3 regions of the Paenibacillus sp. GCM10027627 genome follow, and region 3 is predicted to be linked to each of the others. Evidence: riboswitches for the same ligand, from Rfam matches in the RefSeq annotation. Region 3 holds a riboswitch; each other region holds the start of a gene.

Evidence for each region. A riboswitch is a leader RNA that binds a small molecule or an ion and turns the genes downstream of it on or off. The one in region 3 is predicted to bind cyclic di-AMP.
Region 1: linked by a shared signal. The riboswitch ahead of ACFQZE_RS13755 (hypothetical protein) and the one ahead of ACFQZE_RS21315 (C40 family peptidase) in region 3 are both predicted to bind cyclic di-AMP.
Region 2: linked by a shared signal. The riboswitch ahead of ACFQZE_RS10660 (hypothetical protein) and the one ahead of ACFQZE_RS21315 (C40 family peptidase) in region 3 are both predicted to bind cyclic di-AMP.

Annotation. Positions count from the first base shown of each region.
Region 1 covers NZ_JBHTHB010000003.1:416,753-419,839, forward strand. The annotation lists gene kdpA (potassium-transporting ATPase subunit KdpA) at 1-967, opposite strand, end outside; gene ACFQZE_RS13755 (hypothetical protein) at 1,176-1,601, opposite strand; cyclic di-AMP (ydaO/yuaA leader) riboswitch at 1,728-1,887, opposite strand; cyclic di-AMP (ydaO/yuaA leader) riboswitch at 1,968-2,166, opposite strand; gene ACFQZE_RS13760 (sulfatase family protein) at 2,533-3,087, shown strand, end outside.
Region 2 covers NZ_JBHTHB010000002.1:592,517-595,603, reverse strand. The annotation lists gene ACFQZE_RS10665 (ABC transporter permease) at 1-607, shown strand, start outside; gene ACFQZE_RS10660 (hypothetical protein) at 716-1,162, opposite strand; cyclic di-AMP (ydaO/yuaA leader) riboswitch at 1,167-1,344, opposite strand; gene ACFQZE_RS10655 (aldolase catalytic domain-containing protein) at 1,511-2,470, shown strand.
Region 3 covers NZ_JBHTHB010000007.1:40,194-43,280, reverse strand. The annotation lists gene ACFQZE_RS21320 (glutamine--tRNA ligase/YqeY domain fusion protein) at 1-1,488, opposite strand, end outside; cyclic di-AMP (ydaO/yuaA leader) riboswitch at 1,725-1,873, shown strand; gene ACFQZE_RS21315 (C40 family peptidase) at 1,878-2,363, shown strand; gene ACFQZE_RS21310 (MFS transporter) at 2,399-3,087, opposite strand, start outside.

The sequences.
Region 1 (3,087 bases), on a different contig from region 3:
AGCGGGCTTCCTTACCCTCCATGCTGCCTTGCGAGACATCTACTCCAAGCGCGTTGAGCGCTGGATTGCCCGCATTTTCCGCCATAAGCGATAGGGCCGTCATGATCACAAACATGATGCCCATCGCCCAGAACAATACGCTGCCCTGTTTCTTATTGCCAACCATCTTTCCATAAGTAAAAGGAAGGGCGGTTGTGACGAGCAGCATCAGAAGCATTTGGAGCATGTTAGAAATGTTCGTCGGGTTTTCGAACGGATGCGCCGAATTGACGCCAAAAAATCCGCCGCCGTTATTGCCAAGCTCCTTAATTGCGAGGAATGAGGCGACCGGGCCCCTTGCGATCGTTTGCTCCGCGCCTTCCAGCGTCGTTGCGGTCGCCGAAGATTCCATCGTTTGCGGCACGCCTTGCGTTACGAAAATGAGCGCCGTTACAAAAGCGATTGGCAGCAGCACCCGGGTAAGCGCACGAACCAAATCGACAAAAAAGTTGCCGAGCGGCTTGCCCGCAAGACCGCGAATAAAGGCGATGACAGCAGCGAGTGTAGTCGCCGGAGCCGTAAACATCAGGAAGACGATAGCGATCATCTGAGCCAAATAGGATAAGCCGCTTTCGCCGCTGTAATGCTGCAAGTTCGTATTTGTAATAAAGCTTATGGCCGTATTAAAAGCGAGCGTCGGCTCCATCGGTCCGATATCGCTCGGATTAAGCGGAAGCAAATGCTGAAATCTGAAAAGCGCATAAACGATGATAAGCATAAACACATTAGTGCAAAGCAGCGCGAACACGTATTGCTTCCAGCTTTGATTGATATTTTTAATGCCGCTAAGGGCCATAATCGGCTTCTCCAGCCAACCAAAGGCCTTGTCTACTCCGGAAGGCGCATAATCAAACGCCCTCGCTATATATAAGCCGACCGGCTTCGCCAAAAGCACGACGATGAGCAGCAGCACGGCTATCGAAACCATTCCCAGCATAGTCAATTCCGTTCCCTCGTTTCGTTAAAATTGCTCCGGATTTTGAAGCACGTACAACAAATAAAGAAAAACCGCTGCAAGCAAGGAGTACAACACGATCATTTTTTGTCCCTCCCGCTATCCGTTTCTTTGGCGGACCAAGTGGCAAGACCCCACATGGCGGCCACAAGCGCCACCAGCAATGCAGCCATAGCTAAATCTAACATTCCGCTTCCTCCTTCCGGTTTTCCTCGTCTTCCTCCAGCAGTTCCTCCGCTTTTAACGTTTCGTGCAGCAATTGATCCGCTCCGAGATGCCGGTACAAGCCCGGTATGCTCGCGCTTTGCGTCACCACGATAATCCGGCCCAATACAAAAGGGCGAATCAGCTTTAAATATCTGCAAATGAGGGGGACAGAGTCGTCAAATAAATATACATTTCCGATCGATCCCATTTTCAATGGACAGTCGGCCGCTTTTGTATCGAGCCTCACGAACCGGTTAATGCCGAATCCTTCGTGGATTCTCTTCTGCCTGGCGCTGTTGACAACGGCCGCGACGGGCAATCCTCGCGAGAGCAGCAGCTTCACAAATTGGCGCGCCGGTTCGTTCGGCGCATAAACAAGCGTTAACAGGGGGCCGTTCATCTCATTCTCCTTTTGGGTGATATAGGCCAAATGGGCATAAAAAAAGAAGCCTGCGAAGGAGGGTCCTTCGCGGCTTCTTCTAGCGGCATAACGAAAAAGCTTCGTTCATGCCGAAGAGCTGCAATTGGCCTCTCTCGATTCCGCTTACGAGGTTAGCTGTCGGATTCGGGCGTGAGAGTCGCCCTACCGGATCTTCTAAAGATCCGGATTCACCCCATGATTTCTAGTTCGAAATCGATTGGTTCCCCCGCTTTCTGCATACGCAGAAACTCAGCGTTTTACGTGCATATTCCTATTTTAGACAACAAAAAACCACAGAGGCTAATGCCCCTGCGGCCGTCAACTGCTCACGATCACAAGTCGCACCCTCTCTCAAAACAACGCTTACGAGGTTAGCTGTCGGATTCGGGCGGTGAGAGTCGCCCTACGCTTGCTTAGGCCCTTCCATGGCAGCGGCCGCAAGCGATTCACCCCTGCATGCCTCCATCGCGGCTCTCACACCGGAAAGAAGCTTGCTGTTGGGTCCCCCGTTTTTCCTTTCTGGAAAACTCAGCGATTCAAAAGTTGCATTTACGTAAATCATTCATAAATCATAATCGAATCTTACTCCTGCTGCTGGAAAGTGTAAAGGCGGCGAAAAAGCATCTTTGAACCGTTTTACATATGCTGTCATCGGAATTAGCGTTTACAATGGCCGTTCTCTAAGAAATACTCTTCTTTTCTCAGCCGATCTCGTTTTTTCCCATTTTGCGCAAAGAATGGGCCGACGCTTTCATACGCGGACTCTTTGTTTGTTCTGTGTGTGCTCTTTACGTGCTCTATGTGGGTTGTATGTGCACTCTATGCAGGCTCAATGCCAGCGGCTGCGACTAATCGGCGTCTTTTCTTCATACGCTGGGGGTAAAGACTTTGTAGTCGGGGAAGTGGGAAAATGGTGGAAACAAGCCGTAGGGAACCGGACAGGCCGAACATTCTTGTGCTTCTTGTAGATGAAGAAAGGTATCCACCCGTGTATGAAAACGAAGAAATAAAAGAATGGCGCCGACGCAACTTGACCGCACAAAACGGTCTTAGACAGCATGCGGTCGAATTTCGCAGACATTATATTGGAAGCTCCGCCTGCTCTCCCAGCCGTGCTACTCTATTTACCGGACATTATCCATCGCTGCATGGCGTCAGCCAAACGACGGGCATCGCCAAGGAGCCTTTCGACTCCGACATGTTTTGGCTTGATCGGAACACGGTGCCGACGATGGGAGACTACTTCCGCGAGGGCGGCTATCAAACGCATTACAGAGGAAAATGGCATATTTCCTATCCAGACATTATCAATCCGGGCACGCATGACTCGATCCCAAGCTACGACACCTTCTCAGGCGTACCCAATCCTAAGTTGGAACGGCTTTACCAAAGTGCAAACCGCCTTGACGGCTATGGCTTCTCCGGCTGGATCGGCCCCGAGCCGCATGGGAAAAATCCGCGGAAC
Region 2 (3,087 bases), on a different contig from region 3:
GCTCTGTTTCGCCGTTATTCATTTGGCCTTTTCTTTGAGCGAATGTTTTGCCAGAGGGTTTGACGCTTTTTCTTCTCTTATCGTGAGAGGAGATTTCGATCGGCTGCTGGTGAGGCCTAGAAGCGCCGCGCTTCAGGTGTTGGGCTCCAAATTCGAGTTTACGAGAATCGGCAGGCTGACGCAAAGCATGGTCGTGATCATTTGGGCCATTTCCAATTTGCCGGCGGTATGGAGCCTCCCTAAGCTGCTTATTTTACTATGTATGATTATGAACGGCGTGTTTATTTTTACGGGCATATTTATATTGGCGGCTACTTTTTGCTTCTGGACGGTGCAAGCGCTGGAGGTGGCGAACGTATTTACAGACGGAGGGAGGGAAATGGCTCAATATCCTCTTAGCATCTACGAAAAAGGGGTGACGAGGTTTTTTACCTTTATTATTCCGTTTGGCTGCGTCAGCTACTTGCCTCTACTTTATTTATTGGATAAAAAAGAAGGAAGCTTGCTGCTGCCCATCCTTATTCCGTTTGGCGGGCTGTTGTTTTTGCTCCCTTGTCTGCTAGTATGGCGGATAGGAGTTCGGCATTATCGTTCGACGGGATCGTAATGAGCGGGCAGACAACCTCGAAAAATAAAAGGAGCCCGCTCCTCCATTTGTAGGGGATTAGGGCTCCTTTTGTTTCCGTTGCCGGTGCATCCGGCGCAAGGGTTGAATTTAATCCAACGACAAATAGGCGACGGCGCGCTGCTGAAGAACCGCTTCCTCAGAAAAGCCAACATCTGTTGGGGCACCGATTTTTTGAGTCCCTGATTCATGAAAAAGCTGAACGGCTCCAGCAAACAGTTTGTAAGCGCGGTAGTCGGGGTTAATGGATTCCGCAATTCGCTCGGCAAGACTTTCCGATAAGGAAGCAAGCGTGAATCGTCCGAGAAAAGATCGGAGCAGCGTTCCCCATCGGTCAAGCTGCAAGCTGGCGTCGCTGTCGCTGACGAAATGCTCGCTCCATCCATATCCAAGATCGCTGCTAAGACGCAGACAGACACGATGGCCGGAAGGATCGATCGCAAGTGCAGGAATCACAAATACTTCAATGCGGTGAATGGTTAGATGCTGGGGCTCGTTCGGTGGATACGGGGAATCATGTACGGATAATGACAACATAAGACATCTCTCCTTTGTCCGCTTACGAGGTTAGCTGTCGGATTCGGGCTAGAGAGTAGCCCTACCGGAGATACCAATCCCCGGATTCACCCCTTGCAGGCAATGGCATGCGATCTATAGAGCAGCCCCTGCGTTGGTTCCCCCGCTTTTTTCTTGATGAAAAAATTCAGCATTTATGTTTACATAATAGTTTAGCTCTAAAATATCAATTTGTAAATCAAATATTCGGTGAAGGGCAATCGTCTAAATTATCCAATTACCGACATATTTGCTTTGCGTTCATGGTCTTTTTCAAGTATGATGGTAGTTAAAAATGAACTCATGTTCAGATCAAAAGGAGCAGCAAGTATGCATTCGAAAACTAGTCATTGCAAAATTGTCGATTGTACAATCCGCGACGGCGGACTCGTGAATAACTGGGATTTCAGTGTCGAGTTTGTCCAGCACCTTTATAATTGCCTGAACGAAGCCGGCGTAGATTATATGGAGATCGGCTACAAAAACTCGCCTAAATTGCTGAAGGGTGCGGAAGAGGCAGGCCCTTGGCGTTTTCTAAACGATGATTTTCTTAAGAAGGTCATTCCGAACAAAGGCAATACAAAGCTGTCCGCGCTGGTTGATATCGGCCGCGTTGACGAAAACGACATTTTGCCTCGCAGCGAGAGCTTGCTCGACCTGATTCGCGTAGCCTGCTACATTCAAGATGTAGATAAGGCGCTCGAGCTTGTGCAAGTGTTCCACGACCGTGGCTATGAAACGACTCTTAACATTATGGCTCTTTCCAACGTTATGGAGAACCAACTGGTAGAGGCGTTCAACCTGATTAACGATAGCGTCGTCGACGTCGTTTATATCGTGGATTCCTACGGCAGCTTGAAGCCGGATGATGTTGGCTACTTGGTGGATAAATTCCAGCAATATTTGCCGAACAAACGTCTTGGCGTTCATGCTCACAACAACATGCAATTGGCGTTTGCCAATACATTAGTTGCTGCCGGCAAAGGCGTAGAGCTGCTGGACGCTTCCGTTTACGGCATGGGCCGTGCAGCGGGCAACTGCAATACGGAGCTTCTTGTTTCCGAATTGCAAAATACGAAGTATAACGTCCGCCCAGTGCTGGACATGATCGAAAAATACATGATCCCGCTTCGCGAAAAAGAAGAGTGGGGCTACATCATTCCTTACATGATTACAGGCATTTTGGATGAGCATCCGCGCTCCGCAATGGCGCTTCGCGCATCGGCTGACAAGGACAAAGCGGTCGATTTCTACGACCGTTTGACGACACCGGAAATTTCTTCGAAATAATTAGACGAAATTATTTAGTTGAACTTATTTGGTTGAAATTGTGTAGCAGAAATAAATACAAAAGGAGGGAGCATAACGCTCCCTCCTTTTGTGTTGTTGAGAAACTTTTGATATACGTAAGTCTGAGGCTTTGAGACCGCCAAAAACTATGATCAAACCGTCTGACAAGCTAATTTAGTGGTTTCTGGCGCAACTAAAAGCTCCAAATGGCGGGAAACGACTCGTGTAGTGGTTTCTGGCGCAACTAAAAGCTCTACATGGTGGGTTAAGACTCGTGTAGTGGTTTCTGGCGCAACTAAAAGCTCTACATGGTGGTTACGACTTGTGTAGTGGTTTCTGGCGCAACTAAAAGCTCTAAGTGGCGGGTTACGACTTATGTAGTGGTTTCTGGCGCAACTAAAAGCTCCAAATGGCGGGTTACGACTTGTGTAGTGGTTTCTGGCACAACTAAAAGCTCTAAATAGTGGGTTACGACACGTGTAGTGGTTTCTGGCTCAACTAAATGCATCCTCGGCTTGTTTGGCTTGGCAGTCACCATACTTCCTTTTGGCAAGAGCGATTGCCTGGCGAAACGTTCGTCCTAAAAAAGAAATTTAAATGAGAAGGACGGAGCACAA
Region 3 (3,087 bases):
ATTGATACGCTCCAGGAAAGAAGCGCCTTCCTCTTTGTTCTCGTCTGTAATGAGCGGTTCGTACAAACGGAAGTCGGCAGGAACCGCCTTAGACGCCTCCACCCAGTGGATCGTTCCTTTTACTTTACGCTCGTTGAATCCGCTGCCGCTTTTCGTTTTTGGATCGTAGGTGCAGCGAAGCTCCACTACCTCTCCGTTCTCATCCTTGATCACTTCTTGGCAGGTAATAAAATACGCATGCTTCAGCCGCACTTCATTGCCGGGGAACAAACGGAAATATTTGCTCGGCGGGTTTTCCATAAAGTCGTCTTGCTCGATATAAATTTCGCGGGAAAACGGGATTTGACGCGTACCCATTTCCTCGTTCTCCGAATTGTTCTCCGCCTCCAGCAGCTCCGTTTGCCCTTCTGGATAATTCGTAATAACGACTTTCAACGGACGAAGAACCGCCATCGTACGAAGTGCCTTCAGCTTCAAATCCTCGCGGATAAAATGCTCCAGGTTGCGCTCGTCGACAACGCTGTTGCTTCTCGCTACCCCGATTTCGCGGCAGAACGTGCGAAGCGATTCCGGCGTATAGCCCTTGCGGCGCAGCCCGCTGATCGTCGGCATGCGGGGATCGTCCCAGCCGTCGACCGCTCCTTCGTCGACAAGCTGCTTCAAGTACCTTTTGCTCATGACGGTGTTCGTTACATTAAGCCGTGCGAATTCATATTGGCGAGGAACCGATTCCATCTCGCATTCGGCAACTACCCAATCGTACAGCGGACGATGATCCTCAAATTCCAGCGTACAAATCGAATGCGAGATTCCTTCGATCGCATCGCTGAGCGGATGAGCGTAATCGTACATCGGATAGATGCACCAAGCGTCTCCCGTACGGTGGTGATGGGAATGGGAAATCCGGTAAATGACGGGATCGCGAAGCGAAATGTTCGGCGAGGCCATATCGATCTTGGCGCGCAGCACCCGCTCTCCGTCCTTGAATTCGCCCCCGCGCATCCGCGCGAACAAATCGAGATTCTCTTCTACGCTGCGGTCGCGGTAAGGGCTGTTTTGGCCCGGCTCTGTAAGCGTTCCGCGAGACTCTCTCATTTGGTCAGGCGTCAGATCGCAAACGTAGGCTTTCCCCTTTTTGATCAACAGAACGGCTCTGGAATACAACTCTTCGAAATAATCGGAAGCGAACCGAAGCTCATCCCACTGGAAGCCGAGCCACTTTACATCTTCTTTAATCGCATTTACATATTCCGTATCTTCTTTGACCGGATTCGTATCATCAAATCGGAGATTCGTCTTGCCCTTGAACTCATCGGCGAGCTCAAAATTGAGGCAAATCGATTTGGCATGGCCAATATGCAAATATCCGTTCGGCTCTGGCGGAAATCTTGTAATCACTTCCTGCACGCGGCCGCTCTTCAAATCTTCCACGACAATATTTTTAATAAAATTTGAGGATGATGTCTTGTTATCCACTGTATTCTCCATCGCGACCAACCTTTCCCACGGTAAATAGTTATCCTTTTATAATACACAAAATTCATTCAAAATACACTCGAATAAGCCGCTAGAAAGCGATAGAAATAAGCGTTAACGCACATTTTCATGAAAAGCAGCAAAAAGCAAAAAAGGTTGTTCTTAAGTTATTCTTAAGTTTTATTAAAATCTTCTCACATTCAACACGTAGCTACATTTTCCAGTTAATATGTTCCTTAGTGATGACAGACTACATAATGCCTAATTCCCTATCGGGAAACGGGGGAACCACTCTGGGTGAATTGATTTCGACGTTCTGCATAGGACGCCTGAGAAATCATAGGGAACCTTCAACCGAACCCCACAGCTAACCTCGTCGGCACCGGAAGGAGCTCCATCAAGTGAAGAAGAAAGTCAGCGCAATTCTGGCAGGACTCGCACTTCTGCTGGCGTTTCAGGTTGGAAGCGTGTTCGCAAGCGCCTCCAAAATGGACGGAATTATCGATGGCCTGATCGGAATCGATTACAACTACGGCGGAACGACAACAAAAGGTTTTGACTGCTCCGGATTTACGGGTTATGTGTTCAACAAAATGAACATCGACCTTCCGCGCAGATCGGTAGACCAAGCGGGTGTCGGCAACAAAGTAGCAAAGGCCGAAATGCAGCCAGGCGACCTTGTGTTTTTTGACACAAGCGGCAAGAACGACGGCGGCATCTCTCATGTCGGCATTTACGTTGGAAACGGGAGCTTCGCTCACTCTTCCACTAGCAAAGGCGTAACGATCGACAAAGTGGACTCCTCCTATTACAAATCGCGTTTCGTAACGGCACGCCGCGTAATGGACGAGAAGCAATTTAACACTTATACACAAGCATCCGAATAGCAACAAAAGAGAAGAGGCTGTTCCCGCGTAACGCACTACGCTGGAGCAGCCTCTTCTTCTTTTATTGTACGGGACTGATTGCGTCCGAGCAGCAGCATTACTATTAAAATCACCAGCATCCCTGCCGTCATAGCCGCCAACAAAACAACCGTCCATTGTACGGAAAACCGGTCCATCAGCCATCCGGTAATTCGCGGGAAAACCGCGCCTCCCACTCCTCCTAAAGCGACCAACAGACTGGTCGTCCTCTCCGTCATGCCCGGCAATAATCCATTTGCATAAACGAGAGCAATGCCGAAAACACCGGAGAAACATAGTCCGCTAACCGCAATAAACAGCAGCGACCAGAAAGCGTGATCCGTGACGGTCATCATGCCAAATGCGGCAGCAGCGCTTAACACCGCAATGAGCAAATACATCGCATAGCCCATTCGATCCGCAATGACACCGGCGAAGAGCCGCCCGATGACCATCATTCCCCAAAACAAGCTAAGCGCCGCCGTCGCTGAAGACTCGGACATATCCGTCCGCTCAATCAAGATGGAGGGCAAATAATTGGAGAAACTCATTTCCACCCCGACATAAACCATGAAGAAAGCTGCGCTCAGCGCCAAAAAGGGAATGGCTGACGCGGAGTAGCCAAGACGCCTCTTGTTTAAATGGGCAGCCGATTGGCTCCCTTCTTCTGACTCATGGACCGCGGCGCTGGCCCCGGTGGGTTTCC